3 regions of the Planococcus sp. APC 3900 genome follow, and region 2 is predicted to be linked to each of the others. Evidence: riboswitches for the same ligand, from Rfam matches in the RefSeq annotation. Region 2 holds a riboswitch; each other region holds the start of a gene.
The links. Region 2 has a riboswitch for lysine ahead of QMA04_RS14715 (Na+/H+ antiporter NhaC family protein). Riboswitches for the same ligand answer to the same signal wherever they lie in the genome.
Positions count from the first base shown of each region.

Region 1: it holds a riboswitch for lysine, as region 2 does, so the genes downstream of both, dapA (4-hydroxy-tetrahydrodipicolinate synthase) here and QMA04_RS14715 (Na+/H+ antiporter NhaC family protein) in region 2, are expected to answer to the same signal.
Region 3: it holds a riboswitch for lysine, as region 2 does, so the genes downstream of both, QMA04_RS09000 (aspartate kinase) here and QMA04_RS14715 (Na+/H+ antiporter NhaC family protein) in region 2, are expected to answer to the same signal.

Region 1 covers NZ_JASDCT010000001.1:417,602-428,428, forward strand. Annotated here, with positions in the region: gene QMA04_RS02085 (YsnF/AvaK domain-containing protein) at 1-17, opposite strand, end outside; gene QMA04_RS02090 (YsnF/AvaK domain-containing protein) at 163-975, opposite strand; gene QMA04_RS02095 (alpha/beta fold hydrolase) at 1,421-2,221, shown strand; gene QMA04_RS02100 (GGDEF domain-containing protein) at 2,234-3,172, shown strand; gene QMA04_RS02105 (STAS domain-containing protein) at 3,292-4,131, shown strand; gene dapA (4-hydroxy-tetrahydrodipicolinate synthase) at 4,178-5,068, opposite strand; lysine riboswitch at 5,196-5,374, opposite strand; gene QMA04_RS02115 (class I SAM-dependent methyltransferase) at 5,481-6,092, shown strand; gene ypfJ (KPN_02809 family neutral zinc metallopeptidase) at 6,150-6,995, shown strand; gene QMA04_RS02125 (TraB/GumN family protein) at 7,127-8,293, shown strand; gene QMA04_RS02130 (hypothetical protein) at 8,386-8,757, shown strand; gene QMA04_RS02135 (efflux RND transporter permease subunit) at 8,754-10,827, shown strand, end outside.
Region 2 covers NZ_JASDCT010000007.1:145,658-156,484, forward strand. Annotated here, with positions in the region: gene QMA04_RS14690 (hypothetical protein) at 1-212, shown strand, start outside; gene QMA04_RS14695 (DNA alkylation repair protein) at 330-1,010, opposite strand; gene QMA04_RS14700 (DUF72 domain-containing protein) at 1,185-2,045, shown strand; gene QMA04_RS14705 (sulfite exporter TauE/SafE family protein) at 2,045-2,872, shown strand; gene QMA04_RS14710 (bifunctional metallophosphatase/5'-nucleotidase) at 2,885-4,228, shown strand; lysine riboswitch at 4,300-4,482, shown strand; gene QMA04_RS14715 (Na+/H+ antiporter NhaC family protein) at 4,591-6,165, shown strand; gene QMA04_RS14720 (sodium-dependent transporter) at 6,362-7,882, shown strand; gene QMA04_RS14725 (methionine/alanine import family NSS transporter small subunit) at 7,898-8,029, shown strand; gene lipA (lipoyl synthase) at 8,173-9,096, shown strand; gene QMA04_RS14735 (YutD family protein) at 9,112-9,438, shown strand; gene QMA04_RS14740 (DUF86 domain-containing protein) at 9,520-9,975, shown strand; gene QMA04_RS14745 (TIGR01457 family HAD-type hydrolase) at 9,965-10,735, shown strand.
Region 3 covers NZ_JASDCT010000003.1:425,988-436,814, reverse strand. Annotated here, with positions in the region: gene trxA (thioredoxin) at 1-296, shown strand, start outside; gene uvrC (excinuclease ABC subunit UvrC) at 351-2,147, shown strand; lysine riboswitch at 2,185-2,360, shown strand; gene QMA04_RS09000 (aspartate kinase) at 2,501-3,739, shown strand; gene QMA04_RS08995 (succinate dehydrogenase cytochrome b558 subunit) at 4,118-4,732, shown strand; gene sdhA (succinate dehydrogenase flavoprotein subunit) at 4,778-6,526, shown strand; gene sdhB (succinate dehydrogenase iron-sulfur subunit) at 6,549-7,319, shown strand; gene QMA04_RS08980 (acyl-CoA thioesterase) at 7,443-7,910, shown strand; gene QMA04_RS08975 (MarR family winged helix-turn-helix transcriptional regulator) at 7,985-8,437, shown strand; gene racE (glutamate racemase) at 8,454-9,257, shown strand; gene rph (ribonuclease PH) at 9,335-10,084, shown strand; gene QMA04_RS08960 (XTP/dITP diphosphatase) at 10,081-10,686, shown strand.

The sequences.
Region 1 (10,827 bases), on a different contig from region 2:
TTTCCTTTTTTCTCCATAGTTAATTCCCCCCATGTCAGTTGCACCAAAAAACTTGTTACCGCTAATTTACCCTTAGTCGCATGTTGGATAAACCTGCGGGAGTCCAGTCCCGAAAAAAAGGCATCTCCGGAGAAATCATCCGGAGACGCCTTTGCTGTTTTTTTATAGGGAAGTGCGTCCGTCTTTTTTCGCTTTTACGTTTTCGTCAATATCCGCTTCTTCACGGCGGACGGTTTCATTCACCACTTCGGTATCTTGGACTTTGCGTTTGCCGACGACAATTTCTTCGCTGACGACGTCTTTTTTGCTGACCTCCACGCGTTCCTCGGAAACCGGAACATGAATAGAATCTCCATCGTCATAGACGCCTTTATCCGCCAATCCGCCTGTGCCCGGTGAAACTTCCTCGTTGACCGCACGGCGTTCCACATATACTTCTTCGCGCTCAACCGGTACTTCGATGGTCTGCTGTTCTTCGACCACATGTTTGCCGACATTCACTTCGCCAGTCTGTACGCGTTCTTTGTCGACATTCAAACGCTCTTCGTGAAGGCGCAAATGTTCCTCTTCTTCATGGCTGCCGGCAGTTGCCGTTCCGGTTGCTGTCTGCGCGCCCGAGTATTGCTTATAAGAAGTGCCATAGTCGCTGTTCACGTAAAGAACCAGCTTGCCATTTTCGACTTGGCGGTAGTATTCATCCGCTTCGCCGCTGCCTAATCCCATTTGAGTGAATGCATCCCGTGTGGAATCTTCACCTGAAATGAACGATTTGAATTTGCCCATGAAGTTATCGTCTTCTTGTGTGTTTAAGTGCACGTCCGTCTGGCCTTGGACCATGGACAGTTGATCGTCATGTTTCGCGATTACATACATGTCTTCTTCGTTATAGCCTTGTGCTTTTAATTCGCTTATTTTATGCAGAACTTCTGCTTGTACGTCATATGCTTGGATAAATGTGTTTTTATTGTTTGTCATTGTCAATTCCTCCTAATAGTGATAAATCACCTGTGAAGTAAGGTACTGTCTGTCTACCCCGTAGTTTTTTGAAATAAACCATGAAAGAGTAGGAGAGGGATTGAAACATCTTCTTTTCTGTGCGGATGACTATGCTTGGAAACTGCATGGTGCCAGGCACCGGAACAATTCCGGAGACACAACTATTTTATAAAATAAAAATCTTATCAAATGAATAGAAAGAGACTATAAAGCACTCTCGGTTTCATTTGAAAAGCAGATATTTATCTGCTTTCTTTTAATTGTATAAGATGGCGGTACAAAAGAATGGAATCGATAAAATTAAGGGAATCCTTACTTTATAAACAGTAAGATTGAACTATTAATGCTATGATTAAGGCGTATTTTACTTTTATATATTCGAATTTAGCCTTAGGGCGGCAAGTTCACAAGGGATGGGATGACAATGGGGATTGATGTTTTGCAACGCAATAACGTCCGAGTGACTGGACAAGGGAAAAAAACAATAGTATTCGCACACGGCTTTGGCTGTGATCAACAAGTGTGGAATAATACGATTACCAATTTCGAACAGGATTATCGGGTCGTCACTTTTGATTATGTAGGAGCTGGAAACAGTGACAAGACAGCGTATTCCAAAGAGCGTTACAGCACTTTGGATGGCTACAAACAGGATCTTTTGGAGGTTTGTGCATCACTTGAGATGGAAGGATTCCTATTTGTCGGCCATTCTGTCAGTGCCATGATCGGTATGCTGGCGTCAATTGAGCAACCTGGATTGATGGAGAAAATGGTCATGATCGGACCTTCTCCTTACTATATGAATGAGCCTGGCTATAATGGCGGGTTTGAACGGGCAGACATTGACGAATTATTGGATATGATGGAAACCAATTATATGGAGTGGGCTAAATACTTGGCGCCGGTCGTCATGCAGAATGAGCAGCGTCCTGAGCTCGCCGAAGACTTTGAACATCTTTTATGCTCGAATGATCCGATGATTGCGCGGCAATTTGCTGAAGTGACGTTTACTACGGATCTTCGCGATCAATTGGATAAAGTGGCTGTACCCACGCTGATTCTTCAGACCAAGTTCGACGCTATTGCACCGGCGGAAGTCGGGCAGTATGTCCACGACCACATCCAGGGGAGCCGACTGATTGTGATGGAAGCAGTTGGCCATAATCCGCATTTAAGCGATTCTGATGAAACAGTGAAACACATCAAGGCCTATTTGGCGGAGTAGGGAGAGAAGACAGTGGAACAGCAGCTTGATCGAGCGCCATGTGGATATTTGATATTGGATCATGAATTGCGCATCGTGGAAATGAATAAAACCTTGCAGCTCATGACAGGTGCGCAACAACCAAAGCACATGCATGATTTATTGACAGTCGCTTCACGGGTTTACTTCCAGACCTACTTTACTCCTTCCATCAAAATGCATGGCACTGTAAACGAAATGTTTTTGACATTGAAAAGCGAGACGGGTTCCCTGCCTGTCTTGATGAATACGATAGAACGCGACGGCTCCTACGAATGTGCGTTGATTCAAATGAGTGTCCGCGGGGAGTATGAAAAGGAATTGCTGCTGGCAAAGCGCAATGCTGAAAAGGTCAACCGTGAGACGGCCGAAGCATACGAAAAGCTGAAAACAGTAATGAATGAAGTGGAATGCAAACAGCAAGAATTGATGGACCTTAATTTCAAACTGCAGCAACTGGCTACAACAGATCCGTTGACGGGATTGAAAAATCGCCGTTACCTGACCGAACAATTGGAAGAACTCTTGCTTCAGGCTGAAACTGGCCGGGAAGTGGCCTTGTTGGTCATAGATATTGACCATTTCAAGAAGGTCAATGATTCACATGGCCATCAGATGGGCGACGCGGTCTTGCAGGAACTGGCCTGGCGTTTGGAAGCGGAAACCGGATCCGCTGATATCGTGGCTCGGCTCGGCGGTGAAGAATTCGTGGTGGTCATGCCAAACGCTGGACTGAAGGACGGCCTGGCCATGGGCAATGCATTATGCAAGCATATGGAAACAGCTGACTGGCTGCATGTCCCTATCACTGTCAGCATCGGAGCTGCGGTTTATATGGCTGGAGAAGGAATGGAAAGTTTGCTGTCACGGGCGGACGAATTTCTTTACAAAGCCAAAGCCAAGGGCAGAAATTGTGTGGTTGGAGACGAATAAAAAATTGCTTTGGCTCTCCAATTTCCATCCAGCTAAATCAATAAAATAAAACCCTTACATTCTTTGGAGCAAAGGCTATAATAGGCATATATAAATGTCTTCGTCTTTGGGGGATTCCGATGGAAAAAGATATTCGATTGTTGGGTGGACGGGTAAGCGAGGATAAGGAATTAATTGCTCAATTGGTCCATGAAGAAGTGGTGAAAAATGTTCCGGCAGCACAGCTTGAAACGAACAAAGCCTTTATCGAAACTGTCACTAAGACCCGGATCCATTTTGTGGAACTGATCGGAGAGTCGATCAGCAATAGCTGCGACGTTCGAAAGGTCTATGCAGATATTCAAGAGTGGGGAGAAGAGACGGGAAACTTCTTTCTTGAAACCGGAAGATCGCTGGAAGATGCGTTGGCGGAAACGTCTCTTTACCGCAAACATATCGGAACCGTCATCAAGACAGAAGCGGTCCACAAAAAGATGGAGCTGCAGCTTCTCTTTGATGTCATGGAATTTTTCCATTCCTTGTTGGACCATGCCGCATACTCATATACACAGGCCTATACAGCATCGTACCAGCGGAAACTGAAATCAGCCAGGAAGGAATTTCTGGAGCTTTCAGCCCCCGTCGTGCCGGTCAGTGACCACATCGCAGTGTTGCCTTTAGTGGGGAATATTGAAATTGACCGCGCCCGTTATATTCTGGAGAAAACACTGTTGGCCGCGAATCAGTTGAAAATCAGCGTGCTGATTGTGGATTTATCAGGAGTGGTGCGCGTGGATGCGATGGTAGCTGAACAAATCATCAAAATCATCCAGTCGTTGAAATTGGTTGGTGTCCGCTCGATTTTAACCGGAATCCGTCCCGAAATCGCTACAACGTTAACTGAGATCGGAGTTGACTTGAAAGTGCTGGAGGTCGGCGGCAGCTTGAAGCGGGTTTTGGAACAAATGAAAGTCAATTGATGAAAAAAACGCTGAAGCTCTGGGCTTCAGCGTTTTTTATCTTGTATCAGTTAGTGACGGCTTCGGAATGGACGTCAGGCAATGCCTTACGCAAGGTGATGGTTTCTTCTTCGGTCAATGGAATCATCGGCAAGCGCACGCCGCCGACTTGAACACCAGTCAGCGTAAGTGCCGCTTTGACCGGAGACGGGTTTGGCGCAGCGAACAATGCTTTCATTGTCGGCAATAATCTGCGGTGGATAGCCGCCGCGGTCTTTACATCTCCTGTTTTAAAGCTGGTAATCATGTCCTGCATATCGTTGCCGATGATATGCGCGGAAACTGAGACAATGCCGGTGCCGCCGATTGACAGCATTGGAATTGTTAAGCTATCGTCTCCACTGTAAACAGAAAATGTATCCGCTGTTTTTTCGATGATTTCTGCAGCTGCGTCCAAGTCTCCACTCGCTTCTTTAACAGAAACGATATTGTCGATCTTGGACAGGCGAATGATCGTTTCCGGAGATAGATTGACCACGCTGCGTCCTGGAATATTGTAGAGCATGACCGGCAGGCTTGTAGACGCGGCAATCGCCTGGAAATGCTGGAACATGCCTTCCTGTGAAGGTTTGTTATAGTATGGTGTGACCAGCATGATGCCATCAACGCCCGTTTCTTCTGCTTGTTTTGTCAAGGAGATGGAAGCGCGTGTATTATTGGAACCTGTTCCTGCAATGACTGGAATCCGTCCGGCTACTGTATGGACGGTAAACTGGAACAATTCAACTTTTTCCTCTGCCGTTAAAGTCGGAGATTCTCCGGTTGTCCCTGCGACGACCAGGCCGTCTGAACCGTTTGCTATCAAATGCTCTATCAATTGTTGTGTTGCCGGAAAATCAATGTCTCCATGTTGATCGAATGGCGTCACCATTGCTGTAATTACTTGGCCAAAATTCATAAAGAACACACCCTTTTCTAATTTTTGTCGTAGCTTAGAGGTGAGGGGCCTAGTCAGGAATAAACAAAAAAGCAGCAACGAGGGACTCGTTGCTGCAGTAGAAACAATGTTTACCAATCGTTCCTGTGCATCAGATAGCCCTCCATATAGTTCCCTATATGACAGTCCTGCATTTATTGAATGCAGACCCAGCGCACGGAAATATGAGATTTCCGCCACTTCGGCAAATCCCCCTTTCGGCAAACGTCAACGGAGCCCATACTCCTCGTTTTGCGTACTGATGGTTTTTGCGCCTCTATCCTACTCCATAAAAGCTGGAGCAAGAAATATTGAATTAGCTGTACTATAACAAATTTCACTATTAATTGCAAGGTCATCAGAGTAAAATTTTATGCCGAAGGAGTGATTTGGGATGGAAGAGCAGGAATACGACCGCCGGTTGAATATCGAAACCGGTGGAAATCAGCGGGGCTTTACGGATTCCCTTCACCACAACCGCTATGAGCCGACTCCTTACAAATTGCTGGACAGGTTGTTCGAAAACTACAGCCTGTCTCCCGGTGGCCGTCTGGTGGATGTGGGCTGTGGCAAAGGGCGGTTGAATTTTTATGCTCACCATGTATTCGGTGCAGAAACCGCTGGAATCGAAATGAATCCCGTATTTTATGAAGAGGCCCTTGAAAATAAAAAACAGTATGTGAAAAAGCATAAAAATGCTGAGCAGAAGGTGGCATTTTATAATTGCCTTGCACAGGAGTACCCAATAACGGCACGGGACACTGTATTTTATTTCTTTAATCCGTTTTCGGTCCAATTATTCATTGCATTTATCAATAAAATCCTGCGGTCTGCCGAAACAAATCCACGAACCATTGAGGTAATTTTGTTTTTTGCTTCACAGGATTACAGCGATCACCTGGAAACACGCACCGTTTTTGAATTAGCACAGGAAATTCAGCTGCCAGGTTTTCATAAGGATTCACGGGAACGTTTTTTAATTTACCGTTTGCCTGAAATGGATTAGAACAGGCGTTGCAACGGGTATGGGTAAACAAAAAGCATTTTGAAACGAGGGAGTCCTATGGAGTGGAAAGGCAGAAAAGCCAGTAGAAACGTAGAAGACCGAAGAGGCAAAGGCGGTGCAATGGTGGCAGGCGGCGGAATCGGCGGTATTCTGATTGTGCTGCTTGTAGCGTTTTTAGGTGGCGATCCGGGTGTCATCCTGGACCAATTGGGAGGCTCAGGTGGAACAACGTCAAATCAGCCTTATGAAGCAACACAGGAAGAAGAGGAATTGGCTGAATTCGTTTCAGTTGTCCTCGCGGATACCGAAGAAGTTTGGACAGAAGTTTTTGCCGAGGAAGGCATGGAATATGTGGAACCGACATTGGTGCTGTATACCGGAAGTGTTGAATCCGCTTGCGGGACGGCAGGTTCAGCAGTCGGTCCGTTCTATTGTCCGGGCGACTACAAGCTCTACATTGATTTGAGTTTCTATAATGAATTGCAGACCCAGTTCCAGGCGCCGGGTGATTTTGCCATGGCTTATGTAGTGGCGCATGAAGTTGGGCACCATGTCCAGAATTTGCTGGGTGTTATGGAAGAAGTGCAGCCTCTGCGCAATCAATTGAGTGAAGAAGAATACAATAAATTACAGGTTCGCCTGGAGTTGCAGGCGGATTATCTGTCAGGTGTCTGGGCGCATCATGCGCAAGGCATGGGCTATTTGGAAGAAGGGGACTTGGAGGAAGCGCTGACAGCGGCGAGTGCGGTGGGGGATGATACTATTCAGCAGCGTTCACGCGGTTATGTAGTGCCGGAGAGCTTTACGCATGGGAGTTCAGAGCAACGGAAGCGCTGGTTCTACAAAGGCTTCCAAGCCGGCAACCTGAAAGAAGGCGACACTTTTAATGCCACTGATTTATGACCCGGACCTTCTTTTAATGGAAATCCAAGGGTGCGGCATTGATATTTTCGCTATTGTAATCCATTATAAAGAATAGACAGTCTTTTCATTTATATATGGAAAGAAATTCAGTTCTATAAAGGAAGTACAACATGACGCAAGATAATATTACTCGCATAGAATATGAAGGAAAAGAATTGATTTTGATTGGGACTGCACACGTATCAAAAGTGAGTGCAGAACAAGTGAAAAAAGTTATTGAAGCGGAGCAGCCTGATTCGGTGTGCATCGAATTGGATGCGCAGCGCTATGAATCGGTCATGCAAGGCAGCAAGTGGAAAGAGACCGATATCTTCAAAGTCATCAAAGACAAGAAAGCCAGTCTGCTCTTGATGAATTTGGCGATTTCCTCGTTTCAGAACCGCCTCGCAGATCAGTTCGGCATCAAGCCTGGCCAGGAAATGATCCAGGGGATCGCTTCCGCTAAAGAAGCCGGAGCGGAACTTGTGCTGGCAGACCGCAATATCCAAGTAACATTTTCACGCATCTGGGGGAATATCGGCTTCATGGGCAAGGCCCAGCTATTAACTTCGGTTTTCTTCAGCATTTTCAGCAAAGAAACCATCTCAGAAGAAGACTTGGAGAAGATGAAGTCACAAGATACCTTAAATGCAGTCATGAACGATTTCACCCAGTCTTTCCCTAAACTGAAAGAGCCATTGATCGATGAACGCGACCAGTATCTGGCGCAGAAGATCAAAGAAGCACCGGGTAAAAAAATTGTGGCAGTTCTTGGTGCTGCCCATATTCCTGGGATTGTAAAAGAAGTCCACAATGAACACGATTTGGCGGAATTATCGAAAGTTCCTCCAAAATCAAAATGGCCAAAAGTCATCGGCTGGGCCATTCCGTTGGCGCTTGTTGCCATGATTGCTATCACCTTCATGAATAACCCGGCAGCAGGAATCGACCAAACCGTCAGCTGGATTTTGTGGACGGCATGCCTTGGGGCAATCGGCGCCGCTGCTGCATTTGGCCATCCATTTGCCATCTTGACAGCGTTTGTGGGTGGCCCAATTGGCGCACTTCATCCGCTACTGGCGGCCGGCTGGTTTTCGGGATTAGCTCAGGCTTATGTCCGCCGGCCGAATGTCGGCGATTTTCAAACCTTATCCAAAGATGTTTTCACTCTGAAAGGATTTTGGGATAATAAAGTCACGCGGGTTCTGCTGGTCGTTGTACTGACCAATTTGGGGACTGCAGCCGGCAATGTCATCGGTGGACTTGATGTTATCCGCCTATTCTTCCAGAATCTATAACAGAAATTTTAAGGCAGCCTATATGGCTGTCTTTTTTTATGAAAAGTAGATGTTTATTCTGCAAAATGGGGTATAGATAAAGTGAGAGATTGATGACGACAGGGAGGCGTGTTGTGGTGGGCTTCTTTTTGGTTGGGATTGTATTGTGGTCTCTGGTCATTGCGTCGATTGTGCTGGTGATTATCGGTCTCTGGAAAAGGTCTTGGAAAGCCATCGCGTGGAGCGGAATTGCTTTGCTTCCACCCATGTTGCTCATCTTTATGGGTGGAGAAGGAATCTGGTTCCGTTTATGTATTTTGCTGCCGCTGGTCTTGTTGATTGCCGCTTTTTTGATGAAACAGCAAAAATACAAAGCTTGTAGAACCGGATGGAAACTCATCCGGTTTTTCTATGCTTTTTACTGGTCTTTTCAAATACATAGTTATACAATAGTTATACAAAACGCAGAGGAGCCTCGCCCATGAATTATATTTTAGAACGCAGCAAACTTTTTATTTTTCTGATTTTGATTTTCTCTATTATAGGGGCATACACGTTTCTGACTTTGCCGCAACGTGAAATTCCAGAAACACCCCCTAGCCTGGTTTTGGTCTCGACGATTCTGCCGGGTGCAGGACCGGAGGAAGTGGAAACATCGATAACCAATCCATTGGAGCGTGAAATCCAAAAAGTGGACGGCATTACATCGATGCAGTCTGTTTCTTCGAATTCCGCTTCTATCATCACTTTGGAATTGGAGGATGGTGAGAATCCCGATGAGCTGATTAACAGCATTCAGCAGCAGGCGAGCAATGCAACAGCGGGATTCCCTGATACCGCTCAGGAGACATCGGTTGAGAAATTGGACCTGACTTTCCCGTTGGTGTCGTATATGTTCTACGGGGATGAAGAAGAGTTGGCTGATATGGACAATGCTTTATCCGATTTATCGGAAAGAGTGGAGGCTGTCTCTGGAGTTGCTGGAACCACAGTGAAAGGCCTGGACACGCAACAGGTTCTTGTTGAACTGAACAGCGAAGAACTGGCTGCCAACAATCTTCAGCCATTTGAAGTACTCGAATCGCTTCAGCAGGCGAACCAGCCGCTGTCGCTCGGTACACATGACAATGGCAACGAACAGGTCAGCTTGACTGTGCAGCGAAGCGAAGGCATCGAAAAGCTGGAGCAGCTGCAGGTGGGTGCCGCCGCCGTCCCTTTGGCTGATGTTGCGGCGATTGAAATGGTAGATCAGGAAACTACCGATATCGTTACATTTGAAGGGGAACAGGCCATTTCCTACACCGTTTTCCTGCAGACTGAGCAGGATGTTCCTTCTGTAGATGAAAATGTATCTGAAATCATTGAAGCTTTTGCAGAAGATCTGCCAGCTGGAGTTCAGGCTGAAAAATACGAATCCCAAGCGGATAATGTCAATACGATTTTTGACAGCTTGTATGTTTCTTTGGGGATTGCTGTATTGGCTGTTTTGATTGTCACAACGGCAGGCCTTACCTTGTACGGCGCATTAGCCGTTGCTTTGACAGTGCTTGCTTCCGTGCTGATCGGCATGATTCCAATTCCGTTCATGGGCGTCGATTTGAATCAGATCTCGGTCATCGGCCTAATTATCGCTATCGGTATTTTGGTGGATGACAGCATAGTGGTCAACGACAATATCCAGCGGCGCTATAAACTGGGTGATTCTGCACTGGATGGAGCCGTAACAGGTGTGCGGGAAGTATACCCATCGATCATTTCTTCCAGTTTGGCAATCGTTGTGACATTTTCGCCGTTGCTGCTGTTATCTGGTGGAAATGGTGCGTTCATCAAAGCGTTGCCGAGTATTCTGATTACGACAATTATCGCTTCGACGGTGCTGTCAATCACATTGGTGCCGATGATGCAATACTTGAAGACGAAACGAAAAGCGAAGAAAATTTCGGATACTCCCGGATTTTTAGGAAAGCCGCTTGAGAAAATTGCGTTGTTTTATTCGAATAAAGTTCTGCGTGGCGTATTAAAACGCCCGCTTCTGGTAGGCCTCGGCGGCTTGCTGGTTGCAACAGGCCTGTTGTCGCTTGCGCTCTTTACGCCGTTTGAATTTTTCCCGGCCGCAGACCGTGAAGAAGTGACGATGGATGTCCGCCTTGCAGAAGGCACGACCATTGAAGAAACCGATGCCTTCCTTGCGGATTTGACGGAACAGGTCATTGCCGAAGATGAGCATGTTGCTGAAACAGCTGTCTTTGCCGGTGAAGGCTTGCCGAACTTGTTCTCGGCCTCAATGGACAATACAGGCAGCAACACAGGCCAAGTGGCGTTCCGCATCGACCGGGAAAATACGACAGCTGCTGATTTCATCAATAAATGGCAGCCGGAGCTGCGTGAACGTTTCCCGGAAGCTGAAATCTTCCTGGATACGATTGTACAGGGTCCGCCAGTCGGCGCTCCTGTCACTGTAGATATTAAAGGTGAAGACATTGAAGAATTAGAGTCGCTTCGTGACAGGCTGGAAGGACAGCTACTTGAAAACGGCGCGGACATCGTTACCGATA
Region 2 (10,827 bases):
GCGCATTGGTGCCGGGTTTTTTCGGATTGCCGAAAGCCATTGCCAACTTTTTCGGATCGCACTACAGCTCGTGTTCTATCAGAAACTTTGGCACAACGATGGAAAATCCATATGAACGATTGCCAATTCCGGCGAACGGCCAGAAAGCATCAAAGTACCCGTTGATGGAAAGAGGAGAGACGATCATCGAAGCGGCAAGGCCTTTTGCCTAGTTATCTTATTCGGATATTTTCAGTCATTACGAAAACAGCGTTTCTGCATGATCAATGGGATTTTTTTAAAAAGAGAAGAGACACAGCAGAAACGGATTTCCTGTGAAACGAAGGCTTTTAGTATTTAATATTTTTCAACGCTTCACGTTTACTGAGCGGCATTAGGGAGTGCTCGAAAACGAAAGTCCGAACCCACTCCGCATCTGTTTTAGCATACTCGCGCAATGCCCAGCCAATGGCTTTTTGAATGAAAAATTCAGAAGAACCAGCGTGCTTCAAAATGATTTGGCTGAGTGCTGCAGGATCGGTATCTTGCTTATATTTCAATTGATGGAGAATGGCAGCGCGATTTGTCCACATATTTTCTGCTTGTGACCATTTAAGCATATGAAGAGTTCCGGCAGCGCGTTCTGTTTGAATAACATGCCCCAAAGTTCGCGGTGCAATGGCGTCGACGCTGTCCCACCAGGATTTGCTTTCAATCACTTGCTGTAAAAACGGCAGGTCCTCCAAAGTCAGCTGCGTTTTCATTTTTTCAAGCACAGCAATGGCAGCGTATTGGTACTCGCGCTCCGGCAACTCATAAAGTTTCCATACCTCTTCGGTTAAATGCCTGCGTTCGGGCAAATGGAACTCGCGGAACTGCTGATTCAATAAAGCTTTTCGCAAAGGTGTTTTAATGCCTAAAAAAGCAAATTGTTTGCGCATATAAGCAGCCATTGGTGCGGCCATTTCCATGTTGCGGTGAGCTTCAAACTTATTTATAATTCCTTTGGAGTCCCAAGGCTGTTTTTCCATCAGATCAACCTCCCAAGTCTTTTGTGAAAGTGTAGCATACCCAAAAGCAGGGAACTGAATAATAAGAATAGATTCCCTCAGTTCTGCTTAATCTATCGGCAGAAATCTATTATAAAGACGCTGGTTTTTTTCTATGCTATCATAAAATAATAACGAAAAAATGGAGGCGGGACAATGATCTATGTAGGTTTGACGGGTTGGGGAGACCATCCGGATGTCTATAGCCCAGGCTCAAAGAAAACAGAAAAATTGATTGATTACAGTGCACATTTTCCAATCGTTGAATTGGATTCCTCTTTCTATGCTGTACAGCCCGAGCGGAATATCCGCAAGTGGATTGAGGAAACTCCTGATCAATTTCAGTTTGTGGTAAAAGCTTATCAGGGCATGACCGGCCACCAGCGGGGAGAGAATCCATTTGAAACGCGCGATGAGATGTTTGATGCATTCAGCAAATCCATTCGTCCATTGAAAGAAGCCGGTAAACTGGCGATGGTGCTGTTGCAGTTTCCGCCATGGTTTGACTGCCAAAAAGAAAATGTCGACCAGCTTCGTGAAATAACGGAGCGACTGAAGGAATTTGATATGGCTATCGAGTTCCGCCACCAATCCTGGTATGCTGAAGGGATGAGCGAAAAGACATTGGAGTTTCTGCGAGAAAACCATCTGATCCATTCAGTCTGTGATGAACCACAGGCAGGGGATGGTTCCATTCCCCTTGTTCCGGTGTCTACACGTAAAGACAAAGTCTTGCTGCGTCTTCACGGCCGTAATGTGCACGGCTGGCTCAATCCGGGGCACGGCCAAAAATGGCGTGAAGTACGCTATCTCTATGATTACAATCAAAAAGAATTAGAAGAAATAAGCCGCGCCGTAAAGGCTTTATCCGACACCACAGAAAATGTTTATGTCATCTTCAATAATAATTCGGGAGGTCATGCGGCAGGCGACGCCAAACAGTTTCAGGAAATGAATGGTTTGGCATTTGAAGGCCTTTCGCCGAAACAAATGGATCTGTTTGAAGGTGAATTTTGATGGTTTTTATCGTCATGGCGCTTGTCGGAATCGTTTCCGGTATCGTAGGCGCTTTGATTGGTTTAGGGGGAGGCGTCATTCTGGTTCCGGCACTATTATTTCTTGGAACAGGCTTTGCTTTTTTCCCTGAATTATCTCCTCAACAAATTGTTGGCTTATCCGTTATTATGATGATTTTCACTGGTCTGTCTTCAACCTTGGCTTATATGAAAGTCGGAACGGTCGATTACAAAAGTGGTATCATTTTCTTTGCGGGCAGTGCGCCGGGAACGGTAATCGGTGCTTTTGTCAATAAAAACCTGGATCTTCCTTCATTCAATCTTTATTTCGGCATTCTTTTGGTCCTGCTCTCTTTGCTTTTATTGATTAGAGATCATTTAAAGGAAGTCCATTGGTTTGTTGATAACGGCCGCCAGACGACTTTTATAGATAAGCAGCAGAAAGAATATATATATGGTTACCCTATTTGGTTTGCTTTGCTGCTGACCTTTTTTGTGGGGTTTGCTTCAGGGCTTTTCGGAATCGGTGGAGGATCCATCATTGTCCCTGCCATGATTCTATTGTTTTTGTTTCCGCCTCATGTGGCGATCGGAACATCGATGTTCATGGTCTTTTTATCAGCCATCATCAATTCCATCACTCACATCTCATTGGGGCATGTGCCATGGATCTACACAGCGGCAGTAGTCCCAGGTGCATACATTGGTGCGAAACTCGGAGCTCGGCTAAACAAACACCTTAACTCCGAAACGTTGGTCATTATTTTACGTCTAGTGCTCCTGGTTCTGGGGCTTCGATCGATTTACGAAGGAATATTTAGTTCTTAAAGAGGTGTTTTCATGAGCGAAACCATTCATATTTACCATACCAATGATTTGCATAGCCATTTCAAGAATTGGCCGCGCATCAAGTCTTTTCTCGCTGAGCGGAAAAGCTGGCATGAAGAGGCTGGCGATGTTTGTTTGATTCTGGATATTGGTGACCACGTTGATCGCTCGCATCCGTATACGGAAGGAACAGCTGGCCAGGGTAATGTGCTTTTGCTTAACGAAGTGCATTACGATGCCGTTACTATCGGCAATAATGAAGGCATCACCTTGTCCAAGGACGAACTCAATAATTTATATGTTGAAGCGGATTTTGAGGTAGTGGTATCGAATTTATTTGACTTGCAAGGGCGCCGGCCGGATTGGGCAAAGCCTTTCCACGTTATTCATACAAAAAATGGCACACGCATCGGACTGGTGGGAGCGACTGCAGAATTCACCCCCTTTTATCAGAAACTTGGCTGGAAGATCACCGATGCAAAACAATCGATTATAGAAGCAGTAAAGGAAATTGAAAACGAAGTGGATCTAATCGTCTGCCTGTCTCATCTTGGTGTTAAGGAAGATGAATTATTAGCCGAGCTTTGTCCACAGATCCACCTTATTTTAGGTGCTCATACCCATCATATTTTTCATGACGGGAAGTGGCAAGGAAATACGCTGATGGGGGCTGCTGGTAAGTTTGGTTTTTATATCGGCCATGTCACTGTAGAGGAGCAGTTTGAGAAATCTTCTGCACAACTGATCGAGACTTCCCAACTAAGAAAAGTGGAGGAAGGATTTGATGAATTCCTGGTCGAGCAGGGAAAACTGCAATTGGGGGAACTGGTCTTCCACAGCACGAAAAGCTTAAAAGCAGAGTGGTTTAAAGACTCCGAGATGGGTCTATTATTCGGACAGGCATTGATCGAATTTACGGAAGCAGACTGTGCGCTTTTTAATGCTGGAATTTTTATGCAAGATATGCCGAAAGGTGCTCTGACTCGCTATGATTTCCATAAAATGCTGCCACATCCGATCAATCCGTGTCTTGTCGAACTGAGTGGAGCGGAGTTGAAAGAAATCTACCTGCAATCGCTGAATGCGGAATGGCCACAGCTTGAATTAAAAGGAATGGGATTCCGTGGTGTGGTTTTTGGGAAGATGCTTCATATGAATATGGAGATAACTGATCACCATTTTTATATCAATGGACAGCTGGCGATGCATGACCAAATCTATAAACTGGTGACGTTGGATATGTTGACATTCGGTTATTTTTTCCCGAGTTTAAAGAGAGCGCCTAAAACGTATTTCATGCCTGAGTTCCTGCGGGATGTTTTCAGTCAGTATTTTCACAGCAAAGCCCTTAAGTAGAAGGAATGTTCAGACTAAAAAGGCATTTGATTTTGTCAGTATTTTGGGCTATGCTAACAAAGAAATATATATTGGTGGGTAGAGGCTGCAGAGCTGATCAGTAGGATGTGCGAGTTTGACCGCGTTGACCGCATCTGAAAGGAAGTTTTGCCGAAATCGATTTTCTGGGGTCTCCGGAAATTGGATTGGGATCATTCTGAACAAGAATGATACTGTCATTTAGGCGGAAGCGTAAATGGAGGGCTACAGGGTTGTTTGATGTGTATCGCACAGACGAATTGTAGAAGGCTGACTGATCCAACTGGAGAGGTCGGCCTTTTTTGTCTCATTTTTCACCCATCAAAAAATAAGGAGGAGTTTTCATGGAGAATACGATTTTTTCGATTTTGCCGCCGATTATTGCAATCGTTATGGTGTTATTGACACGCCGTGTCCTGTTGTCACTGGGGACAGGTATTGTCGCGGCAGCCGTAATTTTGACTTGGTTTGCACCAATTGATGCTTTACAGGAGCTTGTCAAATCATTTACGATCATTTTTTGGGACGAAGGCTTTAACGCTTATAATGTCTTTATCATTCTTTTTCTTTTATTGCTTGGCATCATCACCGCGTTCGTCAGCTTATCCGGCGGCAGCCATGCCTTTGCTGAGTGGGCTTCGACACGCATCAAGTCAAGAAGAGGCGCAAAAGTCCTTACAGTGGTTTTAGGCATCGTCATCTTTATCGATGATTATTTCAATGCTTTGGCTGTCGGACAGGTTGCACGCCCAATCACCGACCGCTACAAAGTTTCACGTGCGAAACTTGCCTATTTCATCGATTCGACTGCAGCGCCAGTTTGTGTAATCTCGCCAGTTTCAAGTTGGGGAGCTGCAATCATAGGGATTGTTGCTACGATCTTGGCTGGCCAGACTTTTGTGGAATATTCCGCTTTAGAAGCCTTCCTGTGGATGGCACCGATGAATTTCTATGTAGTTGCTTCGTTGGCGATTGTTTTCTTTGTAGCTATCCGGGATGTGGATTTCGGGGAAATGAAGAAACACGAAGTGCTGGCAATTACAAAGGGACAGCTTTTTGACCCTAAGAAAACCATACCGGGTGAAATGAAAGAAGAGTTCCCTTCGCATTCTTATGGACATGTAAGAGACCTATTGCTTCCAATTCTATTGTTGATTGTCGGTACTGTAGGCGCGATGATCTGGACGGGTTATCAGAATGCTGGACATGTTTTCGATATTTGGTTGATTTTTGAAAATACCGATGTTCCCGCTTCCCTGTTAGCAGGCGGAATTTTGGGTGCATTGACGTCGATCATTCTATATGTTCTGCAGATGAAAAAGAACGAAACAGCTACTGTTGGATGGATTGGAAAAGGCATCTGGGCTGGCCTTAAATCAATGATAGGAGCCGTACTCATTTTAGTCTTTGCCTGGTCTTTGACTTCTTTGATCGGTTCTCTTGAAACTGGCGCTTATCTAGCGGGTGTGGTTTCTGATGGCAATATTCCAACTTCAATTCTGCCAGTCTTATTATTTGTTCTCGCAGGAATCATGGCTTTCTCAACAGGAACTTCATGGGGTTCATTCGGCATCCTGTTGCCGATTGCTGGAACCATTATGATTGAAGCGGAACCTTCGCTGCTGCTGCCGGCGCTATCCGCAGTCTTGGCGGGAGCTGTGTTTGGAGATCATTGTTCACCTATTTCCGATACGACGATTTTGTCTTCAACTGGAGCGGGGAGCAATCACATGGACCATGTCTTAACGCAGATACCGTATGCATTAACAGCTGCAGTCATTGCTGCAATAGGGTATATTGTCATAGGTTTGACCGGTTCTTTGCTGCTGTCATTAGGAACAGTGGCTTTGGTGCTGGCAGTGTTATTCATTGTCTGGTCACGACGGACAACTATTATTGAAAAACAACAAAATGCTTAAGTAAAAGAAGGCAGAGAAGCTTATTCTCTGCCTTTTTACTTTTGCTGCAATAGTTTTTTTAGAAAATATTTTGATTTCATCTTTACATTAAAGGAGCCTCTCGGTATACTATTTCTAGATTAACTAATAATCTGAAAATAATCAAAATTCCTATTTTTATGTAAATAAAATGGGAGAAAACAAAGGGGGAAGAGAGATGGAACGTTCGCAATGGGGTACACGTGCCGGCTTTATCATGGCTGCCGTCGGCTCTGCAGTAGGTCTTGGGAACATATGGCGTTTTCCGTATGTTGCGTATGAAAATGGCGGGGGTGCATTTTTCATACCGTATCTATTTGCATTGTTGACTGCAGGGATACCGATTCTTATACTTGAATTTACCATTGGCCATAAGTATCGCGGGTCAGCACCGTTGTCATTCTTTAGAATGGGCGGCAAGAAGTTGGAATGGATGGGATGGTGGGCTGTCTTTGTGTCCTTTATCATATCTGTATATTATGCTGTAATCATCGCCTGGGCAATGCGCTATACTATATTTTCTTTCAATCAGGCATGGGGTACGGATACACAAGATTTCCTGTTCAATGATTTTTTACAGCTGACAGTTCAACCGGGACAGACCGGCGGAATTGTCTGGGGTGTATTCATTCCATTGGCATTGGTGTGGATCATTACATTGGGGATTCTGCTGGCAGGTGTTAAAAAAGGAATTGAACTGGCCAACCGGATTTTCATTCCGACATTGGTGGTCATTTTCCTTGCTGTTGTAATTCGAGCGGTCACATTGGATGGCGCATTGACAGGATTGGAAGCCTTCTTCCAACCAGATTTTGATGCCATACTGAATCCGACGGTTTGGGTAGCGGCCTATGGGCATATTTTCTTCAGTTTATCAGTAGCATTCGCTATCATGATCACATACTCAAGTTATCTTCCGAAAAAATCAGATATCACAAATAATGCATTTATCACAGGATTCGCCAACTCTGCTTTTGAATTATTAGCAGGGATTGGAATATTTGCAGCTCTTGGATTTATGGCTGCTCAGCAGGGCGTCGCTGTAGGTGATGTCGCAACTGCAGGCGTCGGTCTTGCTTTTGTGGTTTTTCCACAGATCATCAATGAGTTTCCAGGATTCAATGGCTTGTTCGGGACTCTGTTCTTCTTGTCTCTGACACTTGCGGGTTTGACTTCATTAATATCAATTACTGAAACTTATGTCGCTGGATTCTCTGAGAAATTTGGAATTTCCCGTAACAAAGCGGTGTTATTCGGAGGCGGACTTGCTGCTTTGATTTCGATTCTGTTTGCGACACAAGGTGGATTGTACTTCCTGGATCTGGCAGATTACTTCATTAACCAATTTGGGGTTGCAGCAATCGGATTAGTGGAAGTTGTGCTGGTTGTTTGGGTCTTCCGCAAAGCGGATCTTCTCAAAGGCCATGCCAACGAAATCTCGGATATCCGACTTGGCGCCTGGTGGAAATTCAGCTTAGGAATCATTACGCCAATCGTTCTGGGTTATATGATGTTTGGACTTTTGAAACTGAATATCCTGAAAGAGTTTGAAACGGAAACCGGAAATTACGAAGGATATTCCGATATGTTCACCTTAGCAGGTGGTGTGGCTGTTGCTGCAGCTGCATTGATCTTTGGAATCCTCTTCTCTATCGGTAAATGGCATAAAGAACAAGGCGAATATGACGAGCGCAATTAAAAGGGGGAGCTTCATATGACAGTAAGTTCGATTGTCGTCATGATTATTGGGATGGTCATCATTTGGGGTGGCTTAGCTGCTAGCATCATTCATGCAGTTAGAAGCAGCAAAAAGAATAAAGCAAGAGATGCTGCAAATAACGTTTAATTTAAAGGCCCGGAAACTCCTAGTTTCCGGGTTTCTTTATGCTTTCATGGCAGTAGGTGAGCTTGTGAGGAACATGCCTTTATGATACATTTGGAATAGAACCGGATTCCATCCATAAATCAGATAGATAGGGGACGATGTGCGTGTCAACAAAGCAGGAACATCTTAGAAAGCCCGATTGGTTAAAGATTAAACTCAATACCAATGAAAACTATACCGATTTGAAGAAAATGATGCGAGAAAATAACTTGAACACAGTCTGTGAAGAAGCAAGGTGTCCGAATATCCATGAATGCTGGGGAACGCGGAGAACCGCTACGTTCATGATCCTCGGTGCCGTCTGTACAAGAGCATGCCGTTTTTGTGCAGTGAAAACCGGGTTGCCGAATGAGTTGGATCTTCAGGAGCCGGAACGGGTAGCCGCTTCTGTAAAAATGATGAACCTGAAACATGCGGTCATCACGGCAGTCGCACGTGACGATTTGAAAGATGGCGGCTCTGCTGTGTTTGCAGAGACAATACGTGCGATTAAACGAGCCAACCCATTTACAACTGTTGAAGTCCTGCCATCTGATATGGGTGGAATCTATGAAAATCTGGAACGGCTGATGGATGCTAAACCGGATATTTTGAACCACAATATAGAAACTGTGCGCCGTTTGACGCCAAGAGTCAGAGCACGAGCCAAATATGACCGGTCACTGGAATTGCTGAAGCGTTCGAAAGAATTGCATCCGGATATTCCAACAAAATCATCTTTGATGATCGGTTTAGGGGAGACCAAGGAAGAGATCATTGAAGTCATGGACGATCTCCGTGCTAACGATGTGGATATCATGACGATTGGCCAATACTTACAGCCCACAAAAAAACATTTGAATGTACAGAAATATTATTCGCCGAAGGAATTCAAGGAATTTTGGGAAATTGCGATGGCCAAAGGGTTCTCGCATTGCCAGGCAGGCCCTCTGGTGCGAAGCAGCTATCATGCGGATGAGCAAGTCAATGCAGCTGCTAAAGAGCGTCAGCGACTCGGAGAAGAGCAAGCAGCTGCTATAAACAGCTAATGGATGGTGAGGAAAATGATTACACTGGAACAGTTGAACTATGAAATACTGATCGATTACCGGGAAGGTTTCAAAGAAGAGGCATTAACTGCCCGCTATAGCGAAATTCTTTCGAAATACGATTATATCCTGGGGGATTGGGGTTACGGCCAATTGCGGTTAAAGGGCTTTTTCGAAGACACTAACCACAAAGCAACCTATGATACGAAAATCAGTACACTGCAGGATTATCTCTATGAATACTGCAATTTTGGCTGCGCCTATTTCGTTATCCGGAAAACCGGTAAAGCGGTAATGCCGATTGAAGAATCAGAACAGCAGGCTCCCGAAGCGGACATATAATCCGCCGGGGGTTTTTTCATGCAATATGATATGATTAAAGTAGAAATGAAAGATTTTTAAACGCCTATTGGAGGGTTTTTTATGTATTTTATTGACCGCAACAATATCACTGAAACGATTCAGTATATGAATTCTTTATTGAAGCATTACGAAAGCCAAGAACAGTGGACTTCGTTCGGCGACCAGCTGGCATTGGAACGGATTGGAGCGAACCTCATCGAGTCGATTATTGATGTCGGCAACTCCATGATTGATGGATTTATCATGCGCGACCCTGGAAGCTACGATGATATTATCGATATATTGGTGGACGAAAAAGTGATTACAGAAGAAATGGATCAACCGCTGAAGCAGGTTATTACATTGCGGAAAATGCTGGTGCGGCAATTTATGAAAGTTGATCACCAGGCCATTACGAATGCAATCGATGAAAACATGGAATCGTTGAAAGCATTTGGCCCGAAAGTCGAACATTACCTGGTTCATGAACTGGGGCCTGTTTCAGCATTTATACCGGAGACGAAGGATGGCAATTAAAACGTATCAAGCTTATTGCCTTGATTTGGATGGGACAATTTTTCGTGGATCGGAAGCGGTTGAAGAAGCGGCAGGTTTTGTCGAACGGCTGCAGGAAAAAGGTGTAGAGCCTTTTTTTGTTACAAATAATGCATCCATGACGCAACAGCAGCTAAAAGACAAAATGGCTGGCTTCGGAATCCGGGCAAAAAAAGAACAGATCATTTCCTCTGCGATTGCTGCAGCAAAATACATCAAACGCTGGTATGCCGGAGATACAGTCTATATGATCGGTTCAGATGGTTTGGATCAAGCATTGCGCCAGGAAGGTTTGACGCGGGTAGGCGATCAGGCGGGAATCGTGCTGATGGGGATTGACCGCAATATTACGTACGACAAGCTGGCAACAGCCTGCCTGCAAATTCGGAATGGGGCAGTCTTTTTATCGACCAATCAGGATTTGGCTTTTCCTTCTGAAAAAGGGTTACTGCCCGGAAATGGGGCATTCACAACTTTGGTAGCCGCTTCGACTGGAGTAGATCCCGTTTATATCGGAAAACCGGAGATGCATATGCTGGAAGCCATTCAGCTGGAGTTCGGTTTCGACAAACAGGATATGGTGATGGTCGGCGATAACTACGATACGGATATCCAGGCAGGTATTCGTTTTGGGATCGACACGGTCCATGTCAATACCGGTGTCAGCCGGATGGAGGAAGTGCTGAGAAAAGAACAGCCTCCAAACTTTGCGATTGAAAATCTTGGATTTTGGGAGATATAAATTAAGGCAGTCTTATATTTTCCCGAACTTCCTGCTATGGATGCCGCTGGCTTTGACAGCTTTCAAGGCAGCAAAAAAGCCGTTTTTCAACG
Region 3 (10,827 bases), on a different contig from region 2:
CAGATCAGAACTTTTCACAAGAAGTATCAGAAGGACTCGTTTTAGTAGATTTTTGGGCAACTTGGTGCGGACCATGTAAAATGATTGCTCCAGTGCTGGAAGAGTTAGACGCTGAAATGAGCGATAAAGTTAAAATCGTAAAAGTTGATGTGGATCAAAACCAGGAAACAGCTGGAAACTACGGCATCATGTCAATTCCGACTTTGCTATTGATGAAAGACGGAGAGACAGTAGATAAAGTAGTTGGTTTCAGACCAAAAGAAGCATTGGCTGAATTGGTTGAAAAACACGCATAATTCTTAACCGGGTCCAGTGATGGTGCCCGGTTTTTTAATAGGGTGAGATAAAAGATGGCTAACGAATTGATTCAGCATAAATTAGCAATATTGCCTGATCAACCAGGCTGTTATTTGATGAAGGACCGCCAGAATACCGTCATTTATGTCGGCAAGGCGAAAGTTCTTAAAAATCGCGTGCGCTCCTACTTTACGGGAAGCCACGATGCAAAAACCCAGCGTTTGGTCAATGAAATCGAGGATTTCGAATACATCGTGACATCTTCCGATAAGGAAGCGCTGATTCTTGAATTGAATTTGATCAAGAAATACGATCCGAAATACAACATCATGCTGAAAGATGACAAAAGCTATCCGTATTTAAAGATTACCGGTGAGCGCCATCCGAAGCTGATCACGACCAGACATGTCAAAAAAGACAAAGGCAAGTATTTCGGTCCGTATCCGAATGCTTATGCCGCGGCAGAGACGAAAAAGTTGCTGGACCGCCTGTACCCATTGCGGAAATGCCATACCATGCCGGACCGGGTTTGTTTGTATTATCATTTGGGGCAATGTCTTGCGCCATGCGTCAAGCCAGTAGAAAAAGAAACCTATCAGGAAATGATCGACGGCATCAGCAAATTTCTAAATGGCGGTTTTCGTGAAGTCAAACAGGAATTGGTCGAGAAAATGTCTGAAGCGGCAGAAAATCTGGAATTTGAGCGGGCCAAGGAATACCGTGACCAAATTTCGATGATTGAAACCGTTATGGAAAAACAGAAAATGGCGATGAATGATTTCACCAATCGCGATGTATTTGCTTATGCGGTCGATAAAGGCTGGATGTGTGTGCAGGTCTTTTTTGTGCGCCAAGGCAAATTGATTGAACGGGATGTTTCGCTTTTCCCGCTTTACCGGGACCCGGAAGAAGAATTTTTGACTTATCTTGGCCAGTTTTACGAAAAACCGAACCATGTTAAGCCCAATGAAATTCTGCTTCCGGAAGCGGACGATCCGGATATGCTGAAAGAATGGCTCGGAGTCCGGGTGCTCGTTCCGCAGCGCGGCAAGAAAAAAGATTTGGTGGCGTTGGCGAAGAAAAATGCCGAGATTGCCATTAAAGAGAAATTTCAGCTATTGGAGCGCCAGGAAGAACGGACAGTCGGTGCATGCGTAGATTTAGGTGAAGCAATGAACATTGAAACGCCTTTGCGCATCGAAGCGTTCGACAACTCGCATATTCAAGGTGCCGATGCGGTGTCTGCAATGATTACGTTCATTGACGGCAAGCCTTCTAAAAAAGATTACCGGAAATACAAAACGCGAAACGCTTCCAAGCCCGATGATTATGCAGCGATGCGTGAAGTGATCCGCCGGCGCTATTCACGGGTCTTGAAAGATGGATTGCCTTTGCCGGATTTGATTGTCATTGATGGCGGCAAGGGACAAATGGAATCAGCCCGTGAAATTCTGGAAGATGAACTCGGCTTGTCGATTCCGATTGCCGGTTTGGCAAAAGACGCCAAGCACCAAACGTCCCAATTGCTCTATGGTTCACCTCCTGAAGTGGTTCCGTTGAAACGGACCAGCGAAGCATTTTACTTGATGCAGCGCATTCAAGATGAAGTCCACCGTTTCGTTATCACGTTCCACCGGCAGCTGCGCGGCAAGAATTCGATCCAGTCCGCTTTGGATGGCCTTGAAGGAGTTGGCCCGAAACGCAAACAGCAATTGCTGAAGCATTTCGGTTCCGTCAAAAAAATAAAAGAAGCTTCTATAGAAGATATTCAACAAGCGGGAATCCCGTTAGCTTTGGCGACATCCATCAATCAGCATTTTGCTGAGGAGACATTGCCAAGCGATTCATAACATGTTATCGTAAGACCATAATTGAATCACTTGGAAAAGTGATGATAGAGGCGCGAACGTCAATAGTAAGCATTTGGAGATTTGCAGAATCCGTGAAGAATGTTGAAAGGGGCGGTCGCCGAAGTGTGCGTATTTACTGCTGTTTCGCATGCTGGTTCTGCATTTAAGAAGTGCAGAGCTGTCAGAGTCAATCTCTGGAGGGCTATCTCACATGGACGTTTTTCGTACATGATAAAAGAGGTAGTTTGCCGCGGTTGCGGTGAGCTGCCTCTTTTTGTGTCTTTGCCCGGGAGTTATGCTGTTTCCTGGCTAGGCATGTTGAGGGCCACATACTAAATGTGGGAGTGGATGGAATGGAAACGATCGTCATGAAATTTGGAGGCACGTCTGTTGCTACACCTGAGAAAATCATTGGAGTGGCAGAAAGAGCCATTCGAGAAAAAGAAAAAGGAAAACGCGTAGTCATTGTGGTTTCGGCAATGGGCAAGACAACAGATACGCTGCTTGGGTTAGCAGGGGAAATCTCAGCTGAGCCGCCGAAACGGGAAATGGATATGCTATTGGCTACAGGCGAGCAGATTACCATCTCGTTACTGGCTATGGCCTTTAAGAAGCTTGGCCATGAAGCGCTATCGTTTACGGGGTGGCAAGCCGGAATTGAAACAGAGTCTGTTCCGCGAAATGCCCGGATTGAACAAATTCACACGGAACGGCTTGAACGCGTGCTTGACAATGGTTATTTATGTGTAGTGGCTGGATTCCAAGGGGTAGATAAAATCGGTAACATCACCACCCTTGGCCGGGGAGGTTCCGATACGACCGCAGTCGCACTTGCGGCAGCGCTCGGAGCTGAAAAATGCGAAATCTATACCGATGTCGACGGTGTCTACACTTCCGATCCACGTTTTGTAACAGGTGCACGGAAGCTGGAACAGATTTCATATGACGAAATGCTCGAACTCGCTAATCTGGGAGCAGGTGTGCTACACCCGCGTGCAGTTGAATTCGCAAAAAACAATCGCGTACCATTATCGGTCAGAGCAAGTTATTCAGACGAGCCTGGCACAATCATACAAGAGGTGATCACTGTGGAAAAAAACTTAATCGTCAGAGGTGTAGCGTTCGAACCTGGGGTAGCGCGTGTAACTGTCATTTACAAAAAACCGTTTAACGGATCGCTGGCAAATATTTTTACCAAGTTGGCAGAAAATCAGATCGACGTTGATATTATTGTTCAAAGCATCAGTGATGAATTTCCTCCTTCGGTATCGTTTTCCATCAGCCAGGAAAGCTTGGAAGAAACACGCCGCGTGTTGACTGAAGCTCAAAGTGAAATTGGCTTTCTTTCCATGAATGTGGAAATCGGCCTATCGAAAGTCTCCATTGTCGGGTCAGGCATGGTATCAAATCCAGGGGTGGCTGCACGGATGTTTGATATTTTGAGAAGTCAAGACATCCCAGTGAAGATGGTCAGCACATCTGAGATCAAAATTTCAGTGGTAGTGCCGGAAACGGATATGAAGAAATCAGCAAATGCTTTGCACGAGGCCTATGGACTTTCAGAACTTCAGGTGTATCAAGACATATCTTGAATTAAAAACGGTGTACGTGAAAATATTCACAAAATGTTCAAATTCTCAATAGCAATGCTGCGATAATCCCGACAACAGTGGAATACAGCAGAAACAGCTGAAAAAGCGATTCTCAATTAGAGAATCGCTTTTTCGCATAAATCTAATAAAACGGTTACATTCACATAGGTTTTCCCCCTTATGCGGCGTGAAGTCCCCCTTTTTAATGTAATAACTATCTGTTTAAAAGGGATTCGTTGCCTTGACGCTCTCAGAGGGGGGGAGTACAATAAATATGTCATATTCTTGTATCATGATGGTGTTGCGGCTTCAGGTGCTTTCGTCAATTTTTCGTTTGCTCTGGACGCTGCCAATCAATGTTTTGAGGGGGGTAAAATTTTGGATAACAATCGTGAATTTTTAATGCGCAGGCTGCACTCATTGTTGGGGATCATTCCTATCGGTTTATTCTTAACGCAGCACTTAATCGTCAACCATTTTGCAACTCAGGGTGTGGAGTCATTCAATAAAGCATCCGAATTTATGGCTAATCTTCCATTCGTCATTTTCCTGGAGATTTTTGTCATCTATTTACCAATCTTGTATCATGCGTTTTATGGCCTATACATAGCGTTTACTTCGAAGAACAATCCTGGCCATTATAGCTATTTGCGCAACATTCTGTTCGTTGCACAGCGCTATACAGGTGTCTTCCTTGTAGTCTTCATCGCTTGGCACGTATTTGAAACAAGATTCCAAGTTGCAATCGGAGCAGCTGCTGCAGCTGATTTCAACATGATGGAAAACATTTTAAGCAACCCGTTCATGCTGGCATTCTACATCGTCGGTGTCTTGGCTGCAGTCTTCCATTTATCAAACGGACTTTGGTCTTTCCTTGTTACATGGGGAATCACACAATCCGAAGCATCTCAACGAAATGCAACATATTTCACACTTCTAGTATTTATTGTATTATCGATCATTGGTATCAGAGCATTGTTTGCATTCGTTTAAGAATGTTTCAATCATTGGTGAACTAAAAGAGGAGTGAATACTAACATGGCGAAGGGCAAAATTACGATCGTCGGTGGCGGCCTAGCTGGCCTAATGGCAGCAATTAAAGTTGCAGAAGCAGGTTCTTCCGTCGATTTATTTTCAATCGTTCCCGTTAAACGGTCCCACTCAGTATGTGCGCAAGGCGGGATCAACGGAGCGGTTAATACAAAAGGTGAAGGGGATTCCCCGGATATTCACTTTGATGATACTGTATACGGAGGCGACTTCCTTGCGAATCAGCGTCCCGTAAAAGCAATGGCGGATGCAGCACCTGGAATTATCCGGATGTTTGACCGCATGGGCGTTATGTTCAACCGTACGCCGGAAGGCCTTTTGGACTTCCGCCGCTTTGGTGGAACGATGTACCACAGAACAGCATTTGCCGGTGCAACAACTGGCCAGCAATTGCTATACGCATTGGACGAGCAAGTTCGCCGCTACGAAGTGAGCGGACTGATCACGAAATACGAAGGCTGGGAATTCCTGGGTCTTGTTCTTGACGAGCAAGGCGTCGGCAAAGGGATCACAGCTCAAAATATGACGACTATGGAAATCAAATCGTTCCGTGCAGATGCTATCATCATGGCAACTGGCGGACCGGGGATCATTTTCGGGAAATCGACGAACTCTGTCATCAATACAGGTTCAGCGGCTTCTATCGTCTATCAGCAAGGTGCATACTACGCAAACGGCGAATTTATCCAAATTCACCCGACAGCGATTCCAGGAGACGATAAACTGCGCTTAATGTCAGAATCAGCTCGTGGGGAAGGCGGACGTATTTGGACATACAAGGACGGCAAGCCTTGGTATTTCCTTGAAGAAAAATATCCAGCTTACGGAAACCTGGTTCCACGTGATATTGCAACACGTGAAATCTTCGATGTCTGCGTCAACCAAAAACTCGGCATTAATGGCGAGAACATGGTCTACCTGGATCTTTCACACAAAGATCCTAAAGAGCTTGATATCAAACTAGGCGGCATCATTGAGATCTACGAGAAATTCACTGGTGATGACCCTCGCAAAGTACCAATGAAAATCTTCCCGGCTGTCCATTATTCAATGGGTGGATTATGGGTCGATGACCACCAAATGACAAGCATCCCTGGCGTTTTGGCAGCGGGTGAATGTGATTATTCTCAACACGGCGGTAACCGTCTAGGTGCGAACTCATTGCTTTCAGCGATTTACGGCGGTATGGTCGCAGGACCAAACGCTATTGAATATGTAAATGGCCTTGATGTGTTGGCAGAAGATCTTCCTTCGGCTATTTATGAAAAATACGAAGCAGAAGAGCAGCGCAAATGGGAAGAAATCCTTGCATTGAACGGCACAGAAAACGCTTATGTCCTCCACAAAGAGCTTGGCGAATGGATGACGGACAATGTAACAGTAGTACGCTACAATGATCGTTTGCAGAAGACGGATGAAAAACTCCAGGAACTGCTTGAACGTTTCAACCATATCAATATTACTGATACACAGCTTTGGAGCAACCAAGGCGCAATGTTTACACGCCAGTTGCGAAATATGCTACATTTAGCACGAGTGATCACAATCGGAGCGCTTAACCGTAACGAAAGCCGCGGAGCTCACTACAAACCGGAATTCCCGGATCGTAATGACGAAGAATTCCTTAAAACGACTATGGCTAAATTTAATGGCAATGATGCACCTATCTTCCACTATGAAGAAGTCGATACATCGTTGATTCCACCGCGCAAACGTGATTACTCAGCAAAAGCATAATCTAGAAGGGAGCTAATTTACCATGGGTGAAGCAGCAAAGACGGTTATATTTGAAATCGAACGCCGAAACTCTACGGATGAGAATTCGTATTGGGAAAAGTTCGAATTGCCATATAAAGCGAATATGAATGTCATCTCGGCATTGATGGAAATTCGCCGTAACCCTGTCAACATGGAAGGGAAGAAAACCACTCCTGTAAACTGGGACATGAACTGTCTGGAAGAGGTTTGTGGAGCATGTTCGATGGTCATCAATGGCAAAGCGCGTCAATCGTGTACTGCTTTAGTTGACCAATTGGAACAGCCAATCCGCCTTCAGCCGATGAAGACATTCCCTGTTGTCCGTGACCTTGTCATTGACCGCAGCCGGATGTTCGATTCGTTGAAGAAAGTTAAAGCATGGGTGCCGATTGATGGTACGCATGACCTTGGAGACGGACCACGTATGCCTGAGCGCAAGCGCCAATGGGCTTACGAATTGTCTAAATGTATGACTTGCGGCGTATGTCTTGAAGCATGCCCGAACGTCAACGATAAATCTGATTTCATCGGAGCTGCCCCACTTTCACAAGTTCGCTTGATGAACGCGCATCCAACTGGTTCTATGAACCGCGATGCACGTTTGAATGCGATCATGGGTGAAGGCGGACTTGCAAGCTGCGGTAACTCTCAAAACTGTGTGGAGTCTTGTCCAAAAGGAATTCCTTTGACAACTTCAATCGCAGCGTTGAACCGCGACACGACTGTTCAAATGTTCCGGAACTTCTTCGGAAGCGACAGAATGGTTGACTAGTATCCACTAAAACCCCGCTGCGGCGGGGTTTTTATTTTGTCCTGTTTAGAAAATGCCTGCTCTTTTCTCAAGTTTTTGATATACTAGGAAAATGAAGAAGTTGAGCCAGTGGAGGTTTTTTCGATGAAAGCAAATTATATTGAGAATTTCAATGAGTGGAGCCGGGAATTTTCCTTTTCCGCTCCGGTGCAAGTGCGGTTTTCTGAAACCGATATGTTCGGTCATGTGAACAATACGGTACCGATCGCTTATTTTGAATTTGCACGGATTGAATTCATGAAAGAGATGGGTTTGATGCAGCGCTGGTTGGAAGCTGGCAATGAATTATTTCCTGTCGTCGCGGATATGCAAGTGGATTTTGTGCAGCAAGTCTTTTTTGATGAAAAATTGAGTGTCTACGTCAAAATCGCGCGTGTCGGAACTTCTTCGGCAGATGTCCATTATTGGACGGTCAACGAAAAAGAGGAAACATGTTTCACTGGGAGAGGGACGATCGTCCAGATTTCGAAAAAGACTGGAAAAGGCCATCCTTGGTCCGAGCAAGACATCGAATTGCTGCGTGCCGAACAGTTGGCGACCGTTAAAAAATAAGTGAGTTCTTGCTATATCAATAAAAAACCTTCACTATAAGAAGAAGATGGTTTTTCAAGGAGTTGTAATTATTAATGAATGATGACAAGCAAGGCATCAGCCATGATTCAGAACGTATCGCATTCATGGAAAAGGAACTGCGTTACATTTCAGGGATCATTAAGCAAAAAGGCCGGGAGATTCTGAATTCCTATACGATTACACCACCTCAATTCGTTGCATTGCAATGGCTGTTTGAACATGGCGACATGACCATCGGCGATTTGTCGAACAAGATGTATTTAGCGTTCAGCACAACGACGGATCTGGTCGATCGCATGGAAAAGAACGAACTCGTTGTCCGTATCCGTGAAGAACAGGATCGCCGTGTCGTGCGGATCAAATTATTAAAAGAAGGCGAGCGGGTCATTGAAGAAGTGATTCAAAAGCGCCAGGAATATTTGAAAACGGTATTAGCGGATTTCACAGTAGACGAAGCGGAACAATTTGCAGCTTTGCTTGAGAAACTGCATACAAACATGAAATAGGATAGAGGCGATGACGTTGAATGCGCCAATCGGAGTAATTGATTCAGGAGTCGGTGGACTTACCGTCGCAAAGGAAATAATGAAACTATTGCCGAATGAGCAAATTTACTATATCGGTGATAATGCCAGGTGCCCTTATGGCCCGCGTCCGCTTTCGGAAGTACGGACCTATACGTGGCAAATGGCTAATGCATTGATGAAAAAGAATATAAAAATGCTGGTCATCGCTTGCAATACCGCAACAGCAGCAGCGCTGTATTCTCTTCAGAAACACTTGCCGATCCCTGTAATCGGTGTAATCTTTCCTGGAGCCAGAGCTGCAATCAAATCATCAACAACAAAAAACATTGCCGTTTTGGGCACTTTAGGGACAGTGCAAAGCGGAGCCTACGAGAAAGCAATCTTGTCTCTCGTTTCTGCTTCCCACGTCGTGCAGCTGGCATGCCCGCGTTTCGTTCCTTTGGTTGAAAGTGATGAATACGAAGGTGAATTCGCTCACCGCATTGTCCAGGATACGTTAGCGACAATTGCCCATGAAGAATTCGATACCGCCATTTTAGGCTGTACCCATTATCCGTTGCTGCAGGGCTTTATTGAAGAAGTTCTTGGTGATACGGTCCATGTGTTGTCTTCAGCAGAAGAGACAGCAAAGGATGTAGAACGTTACTTGAGCTATAAAGATCAATTCGCAGAATGGAAGCAGCCGCCGGTGCATCGTTTTTATACATCAGGCTCTACACAGATTTTCGGTTCCATCATCCAGAAATGGCTGGGGATTGAGGAACCGCTGATCCATTCGATTCGCTTTCCCAAAACCTGATGGCTTCCGGCTGTCAGGTTTTTGTTGTTGTCAGGGAAATATGGTAAGCTATTTGAGCATATATGAGGAGGATTTTTATGACACGCATAGATAATAGACAAACAAACGAACTGCGTCCCGTATCAGTGGACGTCGACTACTTGATTCATCCGGAAGGTTCGGTTCTGATTACTGTTGGACAGACAAAAGTCATTTGTACAGCGACGATTGAAGATAAAGTACCCGGTTTTTTACGCGGGCAAGGCAAAGGCTGGATTACTGCTGAGTACTCCATGTTGCCGCGCGCTACCAACAGCCGGAACCGCCGCGAAGCTTCAGCCGGCAAAATTGGCGGACGCACAATGGAGATCCAACGCCTAATTGGCCGTGCATTGCGTGCTGTAGTCGACCTGGAGAAGCTGGGTGAGCGTACTTTATGGATTGACTGCGACGTGATCCAGGCAGACGGTGGAACGCGCACAGCATCCATTACAGGCGCTTTTATCGCGATGACAATGGCCATCAGCAAATTAGAATTGCCGGCATTCCCGGTAACGGATTTTCTTGCAGCGACAAGTGTTGGCGTTTCTGCTGAAAATGGGCCGATCCTTGACTTGAATTACGTTGAAGATTCAAGTGCGGAAGTTGATATGAACTTGGTGATGACCGGTGCAGGCCATTTTGTGGAATTGCAGGGAACAGGCGAAGAATCCACTTTCACACGTGCCCAATTGAATGAGTTATTGGATCTTGGAGAAGTGGGAATCAGCCAATTGATTGCCATGCAGCGTGAGGCACTGGGTGAAATCGCTTTGCGTGTTGGTGAAAAGGTGCCGGCAGAACTATGAAAAAAATTGTAATCGCAACTCAAAACAAAGGCAAAGCCAAAGATTTCGAAACCATGCTGTCTCCACTCGGCTATGAAGTGCTGACTTTGCGGGACGTGGCAGAGGATATGGACGTGGAAGAAACAGGCGTGACATTTGAAGAAAATGCTATTTTGAAAGCTGAAGCTGTAGCGGATGCGCTTGGCATCCCGGTTATATCAGATGACAGTGGATTGGAAATTGACGCGTTGAACGGGGAACCGGGGGTCTACTCAGCGCGCTATGCAGGCCTCGCTAAGAGCGATGACGCAAATATCGACAAAGTGCTCGAGAAATTGAGTGGCGTGCCGGACAGCGAGCGTACAGCGCGTTTTCGGTGTGTGTTGGCTGTCGCAGCTCCTGGTCAGAAGACCGAAACCTTTTCGGGGTCATGCGAAGGAATGATCCTTCATGAGCGCCGAGGCAATCATGGTTTTGGCTACGATCCGATTTTCTTCGTGCCTGAACAGGATAAAGCAATGGCTGAACTTGAGCCTCATGAAAAAGCAGCGATCTCTCACAGAGGAAATGCTTTGCGCAAGTTGCAGGAAAGCCTGCCGACATGGATGAATAAACAAGAATAAATGCCTGTAAATTAATTTTAATGTTTTTTTAAAATAGCATTGACTTTTATTCAAATCATTTCTATAATTAAAATTGTCTTTCGTTAGAAAAGCGAAGCCGCCCGCATCAGCAGGCGCCACAGTCTGGACTCTAAGAAAGCT